2 regions of the Sporosarcina sp. OR05 genome follow, and region 2 is predicted to be linked to the other one. Evidence: predicted binding sites of a transcription regulator. Region 2 holds the regulator's gene; the other holds the start of a gene.
What was found. Region 2 encodes NrdR, which represses ribonucleotide reductase genes. Its sites were predicted from a motif close to AACACNATATATNGTGTT; they were not measured.
Positions count from the first base shown of each region.

Region 1: the regulator NrdR is predicted to act here: its motif matches at 3,976-3,993, upstream of NRI27_RS03530 (vitamin B12-dependent ribonucleotide reductase).

Region 1 is NZ_JANKJL010000001.1:736,579-742,603, forward strand. Features, by position in the region: gene gcvPA (aminomethyl-transferring glycine dehydrogenase subunit GcvPA) at 1-920, shown strand, start outside; gene gcvPB (aminomethyl-transferring glycine dehydrogenase subunit GcvPB) at 913-2,391, shown strand; gene NRI27_RS03520 (rhodanese-like domain-containing protein) at 2,529-2,909, opposite strand; gene NRI27_RS03525 (lipoate--protein ligase family protein) at 3,017-3,853, shown strand; gene NRI27_RS03530 (vitamin B12-dependent ribonucleotide reductase) at 4,022-6,025, shown strand, end outside.
Region 2 is NZ_JANKJL010000001.1:472,940-478,964, reverse strand. Features, by position in the region: gene thrS (threonine--tRNA ligase) at 1-420, opposite strand, end outside; T-box leader at 471-710, opposite strand; gene dnaI (primosomal protein DnaI) at 775-1,722, opposite strand; gene NRI27_RS02170 (replication initiation and membrane attachment family protein) at 1,726-3,093, opposite strand; gene nrdR (transcriptional regulator NrdR) at 3,128-3,592, opposite strand; gene NRI27_RS02160 (glyceraldehyde-3-phosphate dehydrogenase) at 3,792-4,814, opposite strand; gene coaE (dephospho-CoA kinase) at 4,941-5,537, opposite strand; gene mutM (bifunctional DNA-formamidopyrimidine glycosylase/DNA-(apurinic or apyrimidinic site) lyase) at 5,551-6,025, opposite strand, start outside.

The DNA of each region.
Region 1 (6,025 bases), 260 kb from region 2:
CGGAAGCTGGAAATTTGGCAGCAGGTCATACAAAGCGAAAGAAGATTCTCGTTTCTGAAACTGTTCATCCTGAGTCAAGAGATGTTGTGAAAGCTTATGCTTCGGGTCAATTCATTGATGTCGTGACGGTTCCTCAAAAGAATGGCGTGACAGACATGGAGAAACTTGCGGAATTAGTCGATGAGGAGACAGCTGCAGTTCTTGTTCAATACCCGAACTTCTTCGGTCAAATCGAGGATCTTCAAACTGTTAGTACGCTAACGCATGAAAAAGGCGCATTGGTCGTCGTTTCGTCCAACCCATTAGCATTAGGTGTCCTTACACCACCAGGTAAACTGGGGGCAGATATTACGGTTGGGGATGCGCAACCATTTGGTATTTCAGAGCAATTTGGCGGTCCACATTGTGGATTCTTTGCAACAACGAAGAAATTAATGCGTAAAGTACCTGGTAGATTAGTAGGGGAAACAACTGATGACCAAGGTAGAAGAGGGTATGTATTGACGCTTCAAGCGCGCGAACAACATATTCGTCGTGATAAAGCAACGTCTAATATTTGTTCCAACCAAGCATTGAATGCACTCGCTGCGTCCGTAGCGATGACAGCTCTTGGAAAAGTCGGCGTCAAGGAAATGGCTTATCAAAACATCGCAAAAACCGCTTATGCAAAACAAGCATTTGAACAAGCGGGCTTCACTGTAACATTCAAGGGTGCGCACTTTAATGAAATTGTTGTAGATTTACAACAACCCGTCAAAGAAGTGAATGAAAAATTGCTTGCCAAAGGATTCATTGGCGGATACGATCTGGCGTTAACTTATCCAGAACTTGCAAATCATGCGCTCATTGCAGTAACTGAGCAACGTACGAAAGAAGAAATCGATGCACTCGTGCAGGAATTGGAGGCTCTTCATGCATAAGGAAAACCAACCGCTTATTTTTGAAATGACAAAAGAAGGTCGTGTAGGCTACAGTTTACCTGCACTTGATGTGCCGGAAATCGATCTTTCCAGTCACTTGCCTAGTGGATTTTTACGTGAAGAAAGTGCTGAACTACCAGAAGTTTCAGAGCTTGATATTATGCGTCACTATACTGCGTTGTCAAACCGTAACCATGGTGTAGATACTGGTTTTTATCCACTAGGTTCTTGTACGATGAAATACAACCCGAAAATTAACGAAGCGGTAGCTCGTTATGCAGGCTTTGCGCATATCCATCCATTGCAAGATGAATCTACGGTTCAAGGCGCGATGGAAATCATGTATGACCTTCAGGAGCATTTATCAGAAATTACAGGAATGGATGAAGTGACGCTTCAACCGGCGGCAGGTGCTCATGGAGAATGGACAGCACTCATGATGATCCGTGCATTCCATGAAGCAAATGGAGAATTCAACCGTACGAAAGTACTTGTTCCGGATTCTGCGCACGGAACAAATCCTGCTTCTGCAACAGTTGCAGGTTTTGATACTGTTACGGTGAAGTCTAACGAGCTAGGACTCGTCGACATTGAAGATTTGAAATCTAAAGTAGGACCAGATACTGCAGCATTAATGCTTACAAACCCGAATACACTAGGCTTATTTGAAGAGGAAATTCTTACAATGGCTGAGATTGTACATGGGGTTGGCGGCAAGTTGTATTATGACGGCGCGAACTTAAATGCTGTTATGTCGAAAGCACGTCCAGGAGACATGGGCTTCGATGCGGTGCATTTGAACTTGCATAAAACATTTACAGGACCGCATGGCGGTGGTGGACCAGGATCAGGTCCAGTTGGTGTCAAGAAAGACTTAGCAGCGTTCTTGCCAAAACCAGTATTAGTGAAAAAAGAAGATCGCTATACGTTTGAATATGATCGTCCTCAATCTATCGGTCGAGTGAAGCCGTTCTACGGAAACTTCGGAATTTATTTACGTGCGTATACGTATATCCGTTCAATGGGTCCAGATGGTTTGAAAGCCGTTACCGAATATGCTGTGTTAAACGCGAACTATATGATGCGAAGACTGGAGCCTTATTTCGATCTTCCATATACACAACATTGTAAACATGAATTTGTTTTATCCGGACGTCGCCAAAAGAAATTGGGTGTACGTACATTGGATATGGCAAAACGCTTGCTCGATTTCGGATTCCATCCACCAACAATTTACTTCCCGCTAAATGTTGAAGAGGGAATGATGATTGAACCAACAGAAACAGAGTCAAAAGAGACATTGGATTCTTTCATCGATGCAATGATTCAAATTGCAAAAGAAGTTGAAGAGAACCCTGAAATCGTTCAAGAAGCACCTCATACGACGGTCATTAGCCGTCTTGACGAAACAAAAGCGGCACGTCAACCAGTATTACGATACACGAAAGAACAAGAGCTTGTGAATGTTTAATAAATGAATTGCAAAAGGAGATCCCTCTTCACGGATCTCCTTTTAGCTGTTCGTTCCGATTTTGTTTATAAGCATAAAATAGTAAAAAAGTTCCTCCTAATTGGAAGAACTTTTTTTTACTTCGTGATTAGAGATGATTACTTGCTTTTTACTTTACCGGTCCACGTACGGAATCCACCTTGCAATTGGTACAAGTGTGCATAATCTTTTTTCTTTAAAAACATTGCAGCACGAGAACTTTTACCGCCGTTTTGATCGTATAGATAGACAGGTTTGTCTGGACGAATCTCTTTAAAACGTTGTCTGAATTGTGAATACGGAATATTGCGTGCTCCTAAAATATGCCCCGATTCGAATTCTTTTGGTTCGCGCACATCGATTAGTTGTGCTTTGCGATACCCTTCAATGAATTGTTCTTGTGTTAAATTTGTAACTGATTTACGCACACGCAACATCGTAATAACGAAATACACTACGATGGCAACGAGAAGTGCAATAAGAATATATAAGCTGCTCACAATCAATTTTCCCCTTTCTATCTATACATTCATTATAAAGAATGAGTAGCACATGTTCAATGAGAATGATAAAATGAAATGCATTGCAGTTAATAGGGGGAAACGTTATGTCAAAAACAGTATGGCATTTCATCAATTCAGGAAAGTGTTCACCGTCTTACAATATGGCGCTTGATGAAGCGTTAATGGAGTGGCATAGCCAAGGCGAAATCGGACCGGTTCTGCGGTTTTATGAGTGGGAGCCTGCAACATTATCGATCGGTTATTTTCAACGTGTTGAAAAGGAAATTGATATGGCAGCCGTAGAGGCACATCAATTAGGGTTTGTACGTCGGCCGACAGGTGGACGGGGTGTATTGCATGAACATGAACTTACTTATAGTGTCATTGTGACGGAAGAGTATCCTAACATGCCTGAGACTGTAACTGAAGCCTATCGGGTGATCTCAGGAGGTTTACTGGAAGGATTCCGGAACTTAGGCTTGAACGCTGAATTTTCCGTTCCTGAAACAAAGAAACAAAGTGATGATTTAAAGCGTCCGAAAAGTGCAGTTTGTTTTGATGCACCGAGCTGGTATGAATTAGTCGTCGAAGGGAAAAAGGTGGCGGGAAGTGCTCAAACACGTCAAAAAGGTGTGATTTTGCAACATGGCGCTATTTTACTTAGTTTAGACGAGGAAAAGTTAGTGTCATTGTTTAAATTCGATAGCGAGGAATCGCGTAAACGTATGCTTGAAAGCCTTCCGAACAAAGCGGTTGCCATCGATCGATTGACAGATAAAGAAATTTCTATTGATGCTTGTATTGATGCGTTTTCGAAAGGATTTGAAAAAGCGCTATCTATACAATTACAACCATTGGAGCTGTCGATTGAACAAAAGCAGTTTGTGCATGAAATAGAGAAAAAGAAGTACGCAAACGATGAATGGACATACCGTAAGTGAACACTATATCTTTTGTTCTATTTTTCATGAATGAAATCGAGTAGGTATGCGATTTGTTAAAATGTGTAAAATACTACAAGTTGAAGCGTGTGTCAATATGTAGTAGATTATTTACTAGTTAACACACTAGATGTGGTGTGTAATATATTCCGTGAAGGAGAATGTAAGATGGTTGTAGTTTCAAGTGGACAAAATCCTGTGTTGGACATTGCGCAATTAAATGAGGATATTGCGGTGTTTCCACAGGTACATCCAATCACGGATGACATGAAGATTGTACATAGTGGTGTATCTCGTCTCGTCATGATTGATCGCTACTCTTTCAAGGACACAGAGAAAAAGACTTTAAAAGCAGGTGACTTTGTCGTTCTGACAGTGAAAGAGGATCCGAAATTTCCTGCACGAGGACTAGGTTTTATCAAATCCATTGACATGGAAAAAGGCACTGCTTCTATCTGGATTGAACCTGAATACCGGACGTCTATCGACAATGTGGATGAGCAAGAAAACGGAGTTATCACTCGGCCGCTAGATGTCATTGAGAAACCGCTGGAAGTATTTTACGAGCAAATCGCTAAAAGAAATGCAACAGGTCTAGCTTCCGTTGAATCGACGGAGGACAAGCGTCAACAATCCTTTGAACTGTTCTACGATCAACTGGCACGCTTGAACTTCATCCCGGCAGGTCGTGTTCTATATGGGGCTGGTTCTGAAACGGAAGTGACATTCTTTAACTGTTACGTGATGCCGTTCGTAGCGGATTCGCGTGAAGGTATTTCAGATCATCGTAAACAAGTGATGGAAATTATGAGTCGTGGCGGTGGAGTCGGGACAAACGGCTCAACACTACGTCCCCGCAACACGCTGGCAAGAGGTGTGAACGGGAAGTCTTCTGGATCTGTTTCTTGGCTAGATGACATTGCAAAATTGACGCATCTAGTAGAACAAGGCGGAAGCCGCCGCGGTGCACAGATGATCATGCTTGCGAACTGGCATCCGGATATTTGTGAATTTATCATTTCGAAAATGCAGAACCCGAGAATTCTCCGATTTCTTTTGGAAAACACAGAAGAGGAATTGATTAAAAAGCTAGCGAATGAAAAATTGAAATTCACACCTCTAACTCAACAAGAGGAAGCGATGTATCAAGGGATTCTGAACTACCGAACGATTCCTGGCATGGGTGGTTTCAATGAAGCAATTATCCGTGATGCAGAAATGAAGTTAAAAGATGGCGGTACGTATTCTGTCCACAACCCTGAATTCTTAACGGGTGCAAACATTTCCGTAACGTTAACGGACGATTTCATGAAAGCTGTAGAAAACGACGAGGCGTATGAGCTTCGTTTTCCAGCAGTTGAAAAGTATACAGCAGAACAAATGAATGTCTATAACGAACAATGGCACAAAGTTGGAGACGTCCGTGAATGGGAACGTTTAGGACATGAAGTGCGTGTCTACCGTACAATTAAAGCAAGAGCATTATGGGATCTCATCAATATCTGTGCTACGTATTCAGCGGAACCGGGTATCTTCTTTATTGATAATGCGAACAAGGAAACGAATGCAAAAGCATACGGGCAACAAGTTGTTGCAACGAATCCATGCGGTGAGCAGCCGTTAGCACCCTATTCCGTTTGTAACCTTGCAGCAGTGAATCTAGCAGAGTTTGCGGATAAAGAAGCGAAGACTGTAGATTTCGAGAAATTGAAAGAAACCGTAAGCGTCGGTGTGCGTATGCAAGATAACGTAATTGATGCAACCCCTTATTTCCTTGAAGAGAATAAAAAGCAAGCACTTGGTGAACGACGTGTAGGACTAGGTGTAATGGGCTTAGCCGACCTGCTGATTTATTGTGAAAAAGAGTACGGTTCACCGGAAGGGAACGAACTCGTTGAACAAGTGTTTGAAACGATCGCTACGACCGCTTACCGGACGTCTATTGAACTCGCTAAAGAGAAAGGGAGCTTCCCATTCTTAATCGGTAAAAATGATGATGAAACGGCTGCATTGCGTCATGCATTCATCCAAACAGGGTTCATGAAGAAAATGCCGAAAGATATCAGAAATGGCGTTTTGGAACACGGCATTCGAAATTCGCACTTATTAACGGTCGCGCCAACAGGATCGACTGGCACAATGGTAGGTGTTAGTACGGGATTGGAACCGTAT
Region 2 (6,025 bases):
ATGGCGGATAATCGGTAAATTTTCACCGATAATGCGTTTCATTTCCTTCTCAAGTTCAGGCAAATCTTCCGCTGTAATCGGTGTAGGTGAATCGATGTCATAATAGAAGCCATTGTCAATGACTGGTCCAATCCCTAATTTTGCATCTGGAAACTTGCGTTTTACCGCTTGTGCAAGTAAATGCGCAGTACTGTGGCGTAAGATTTCAAGCGCCTCATCTGATTGGGGAGTAATGATGGCAATGTCACCATCTTCATGGATCGGTGTTTTCAAATCCACAAGTTTCTCTCCAACCTTACCTGCCAACGCACTTTTTCTTAGACCAGGGCTGATGGATCCAGCAACCTCTTCTGTTGTTGTGCCGGCGGGAAATTCCTTTATCGCACCATCTGGAAATTTTAATTGAATCTGTTCTGCCATTGTAAACACTCCTCACTCGATTTTTTTGAACAAAAAAAGCCCCATCCCAATAAAGGGACGAAGCTATTGCTCGCGGTTCCACCCTTCTTCCTTCTACATCCTCGATACGTACTCGCGGACATGGAGCTCTGAAACGGCTAACGGGCCGGGGCCGTCATCAGCTACTAAAGAAGTTCACTGATGCTGTTCGGAGGTGGTAAATCGATGTTCGCAACTACAGGGCTTGCAGCCTAAAGACCCTGTTCTCTGTAAGTGGAGCTATCGATTCATGTCCTCTTCAATACATTTCGAATATAATACTCATTAGTATAAGGAATGTCTCAGAAAATTGCAAGTGACGATTTGTCCTTCATGTCAATTCCGATTTCTAAGGTTGGAACCTTTCAATTCAATCGGTTTACTTACCGTTTTAATGCGTTCCATAATTCTCGCTGCTTTAACCTCTTCCTTTTCACCTCGTTGCGTATACGCTAAGTGATGCTCCAACTCTTTAAAATTATAGTTCGAGGTAAAGAAAGTAGGCAATTTCTCTGCCATTCGGTATTGTAAAATCGTACCTAGCACTTCATCTCGCGCCCAGGCAGAGATGGATTCAGCACCAAAATCATCTAACATAAGGACTTCCGCTTTCTTCACAAAGTCAATCTTGTCATTGAACGTTTGGTCTTGAATCGATTGTTTAATTTCCCGCAGAAACTCGGGAATATAAACAATGACTGTCCTCACTCGACGATTAGCAAGTTCATTCGCAAGTGCTCCAAGAATATAAGATTTGCCCGTTCCAAATGGCCCGTAAATGTAGAATCCGCGCTCCGGCAGTTTTCCTGTCTCACTGTATTCACTAAGAAATTGTGCGGCTGCTTCAATTGCAATAATGCGACTGTCATCATGCTCTAAATTGACATGGTGAAGACGCGCTTCCATCACATCTTTTGGCATGTGCATACTATCAATCATATTCGTAATGTTTCGTCTTTCATCGTCAACCAATTTATTCGGACATTTAACATAATCAATGTCAATGAACCCTTGCGACAAAACAAGTTTTGGTTCAAAGCCTTTCATTACGTTTATGCACCCATCCAGATGTGGACACTTTTCACATTGATGTGAAGCAGACACAAACTCATATAACTTCATTAAACTCTTCTCAACAACTGCTTTGTCAATGGAAGCCGCATGCTCTTCAATAAACTGTTGAACAGCGGGAGATTCCATCACTTCATTTCGCACCGCTTCATATCTAGCCGCCAACTCTGACGGATTGACAACCCTTCTTAATGTACTTCCGATTCGCTCCACCTATTATTTCCCCTCCGTTCTCATCGCATCTAACTTGGCGATTAGTTGACGACGTTTTTCATCCATGGATGGGTCAACATCCTTTTTGTTAGCTTGTTTACGATCATCTGTTTCATCGTTTTTACGGAACCACTCCGGCAGCTTCTCTTCTCTTCCTTGCCTTTGTTTTCGAGAGTTTGTCTGATTACTTCCTTCTTTTTGCCATTGCATATATTGGTCGTGCTCTTTTCTAGACATGTCCATTGCTTGCTTTGCAGTTGTAATTTTTTTATTAGCCCAGTGAGACGCAATCCGTTCTGCATAGTTTTTCGTTATTTTCCCGTCATTTCGGATAATGACATAATGTAACAGGACATTGACAACGCCAACTGTAAAACCGTGTACCGTTACTAAACGTTCAGCAAGCTGCACATCGACAGGAAGTGGTTCTTTCCCTGTATAATCCCTTAACATTTCTCGCGGCGAGACCGTTTCCATGTACTGTAAAAGTTCATCTTCACGAGTGACAGGTTCTTTTTTAAGAGGAGGTGCTTCCTTATGAAAAACTTTTTCAAGTTTAGGGGCATTACGAGAAATATTCAGCTTGTAGAAATCTGTAGCAGCTTTTCGTAAGCGTTCTTCTGGTAGATTCAAATCTTCATCCAACGCCATCATAATTACTTTTTGCATATCCATTGGCGTTAGTGAATAAAGAAATGCCAGTTTCCCAATAAACTCTTTTGAGACGGAAGCAAGTGCAGATTGAGGTACCATTTGTTCTGATAACCCTGCCCGAAGAAGTTGGAAATCAAAATCAAAGTTGGCAAATGGCAAGCCTTCTGACACCGATTTCCCTGATAGTTTCGTTGGTTCCTGTTCAATTTCCGATCCACTTGAACGGATCGGCTTGTAGACGTCGAGAAATGTACGGGAAACTTCATTATAGCCATCCATTTTTTGATCAGAGAGGGTAAACCGGGCTTTTAATCCACGGTACGCATTTTCACCAATCTTACTGAATAAAAATGTGGACAATAAGGGATCTTCAAAGAAAGATTTCGCATCCATCGGCGGCAAAAGTTCATAGATGAACGAGCGGTCTTCACTCTCTTCCTTACAAAATGTCCGCAATAGGCCAATCGCTTCAAGAGAGATTCTAGCTTCAAAAACTTGACCAAGTGGCATAGTCAGTAAGTTCATGAGGTGGTAGTGATTGTATTCACTATCAAGATTCCGCTCTGCATCCGCCCATAACGACAAAAACAGACTCATCGATTGCGGTCCGATAAGTGGTTGGTAAAACAAAGTGAGGAGTTGTCGATCATAATCCGAAAATGGATGCGACATCATGATTTTATAAGTGTCAATCGGTTGTAATTCTTGATATAGCATATTGTCGGAGCTCCTCTCTTTCAGGCTTCAAAGCTTAATTTCTCTCTTTTTTCGTTTGTAAATTTTGGAGTTCTTCAATGAAAACCGTAATGTCTTTGTATTGACGATAGACAGATGCAAAACGGACATAGGCAACTTCATCGACATCCGCCAATTTTTCCATCACCATTTCCCCTACGTTTTCTGAGCGAATCTCCACTGTCCCTGAACTTCTTAACTCTTTTTCAATATGATAAACAATGTTTTTAAGAGCTTCCAGATCAACCGGTCTCTTTTCACAAGCCCTTATCAATCCTCGTAATAATTTCTCGTTGCTGAATTCTTCCCGTGTACCGTCTTTTTTGACGACAATGAGCGGCATTTCTTCGACCTTTTCAAAAGTCGTAAAACGAAATGCGCATTTCTCACATTCTCTTCGTCGCCGAATAGATCGATTCTCTTCAGCTGGTCTGGAATCGATGACTCGGGTGCCATTGTAATGACAAGCTGGACATATCATTTTAGCTTCCTCCGTATTTCCGTATAGTCCTTTGATTATAACAGATGTTCAAGGGAAAAATCGAAAAGGATGTAAGAAAGATTTAGGGAATCACGACGAAAAAGAGGTTGTCTGCTTACTGTCAAGAACAGCCACCAGGCATTGTTCAACGCCTGATTCCCATTCTTAACGAAGCGACAACCTCTATGAATTATTGACCTTACGCTTTCAATTTGTTATTCAATGCATTTGCAACTTTCTTCGTCAATTCTACAACACGTGCAGAATAACCCCACTCGTTATCGTACCAAGCAAGCACTTTTACTTTGCGATCACCCATGACAATTGTCGAAAGACCATCAATTGTTGCAGATTCTTTCGTTGTATTAAAGTCGATCGAAACAAGTGGCTCAGTTGTGAAACGAAGAATGCCTGCCAACGCACCATTTGCAGCTTTGATAAATGCTTCATTTACTTCTTCGACTGTAACATCCTTTTTCACATCCACTACGAGGTCGACGAGAGAGACATTCGGCGTTGGTACACGTAAAGCCATACCATGAATTTTCCCTTCAAGCTCTGGTAATACAAGTGACAATGCCTTAGCCGCTCCAGTCGAAGTCGGTATGATTGATTGTGCACAAGCACGAGCACGACGAAGATCCTTATGTGGATTATCCAAGTTCTTTTGATCATTCGTATACGAATGAACAGTCGTCATCAAGCCGTTCTCAATTCCAAAAGTATCGTTCAACACTTTTGCAACAGGAGCAAGACAGTTTGTTGTACAGCTAGCATTTGAAATGACATCATGCTTTTCAATGTCTAATTTTTCATCGTTTACACCTAAGACAATCGTTACGTCTTCGTTTTTACCAGGTGCAGTCAAAATCACTTTTTGTGCCCCCGCTTCAAGATGAAGAGCGGCTTTTTCACGGGCATTGAATACGCCTGTCGCTTCTATTACAATGTCCACACCAAGTTGTTTCCATGGTAATTTCAATGGATCACGCTCAGCTATTAATTCTACACGCTTTCCATTTACTACAAGAGCATTTTCCTCTACAACGACCTCACCATCAAACACTCCATGATTTGTGTCATACTTAATCAAATGTGCTAACGTTTCAGCCGGATACGATGCGTTCACTGCTACTACTTTCACATCGTCCTCCATAATAATTTGGCGGAAAACCATGCGTCCGATGCGCCCAAACCCATTAATCGCTATAGAAGTAGTCATGAAATAAATCCTCCTGCATAATGTTATACTTTATATCGTTTATCCGTTAATTAGTATAGCATAATTTATGTAGGAACAAAGAGTTTGTGAACAAAATTACAATGTTCCACTTTTCAGAGAATACTTTCATGCTCGAGCACCCCATTGTTGCAATATGTGTTCCAACTGTCTCTCAGTCTCTTCTCTCGTGCCATCGTTAGAAATTACAGCATCAGCAAGGTCTTCTTTTTCAATAACCGGAATTTGGGAACGTATCCTGGCATCTGCCTCTTCTTCGGTTAAGTTGTTACGTTCCATTAATCTCTCACGCTGGATAGAAGGCGTGACCGAAACGACAATAATCTTTTCAACGAAAGATTGCAACTTACTTTCAAACAAGAGAGGGATATCCATAATGACTGTCTGTGCACCTTTGTGCAACCATTCATCTTTTTGACGAAGCATCTCTTTCCGTACAGCGGGATGCATAATCGCATTCAACCTCTGCCGTTCTTCTTCATTATTGAATATTCGATGCCCTAGGCGTTCCCTGTTCAATGTCCCGACTTCCGTTAATAGATCTTGACCAAATACATCTACAATCTGGGAAAGTACCGGACTTCCGGGCTCAACAACTTTCCTTGCAATCTCATCCGCATCGACAATTGCATAGCCTTTGTTCTTCAGCATATTTGCTACTGTACTTTTCCCGGTTGCAATACTACCAGTCAATCCAATAATCATGCACCTACCTCCTTCATCTCTGGCATTTGGGGCAGTAGACAGAAGTTCTTCCCGCAATCTTCATGCTCTTCGTATCACGTCCACACGTTTTACAATGTTTTTTTCCGTACATTTGTAGACGTGTCTGCATCGTGCCTGCTTCACCATTAATGTTACGATAATCAGAGATTGAACTCCCACCTGCATCAATACTTTCTTGTAGCACCATTACGATTTCCTGAAACAATGCACGCTTTCTTTCTTCACTTATACGTTCAGCCGCTCTGGCAGGATGGATATTCATCCGAAACAGTGCTTCTGTTGCGTAGATGTTTCCACATCCTGATATGATTTGTCCATCCATGATCACTTCTTTGATCGGTTTCCGTGCATACTTAGGCAATTTAGCCATTTCAATAAAGTGTTCGATGGCAGCCTGTTCGAATGGCTCTGGAGCCATCTTCAATAACGGCGTATAGTCATCTTCCTTATTTAATAAGCGCAATTCA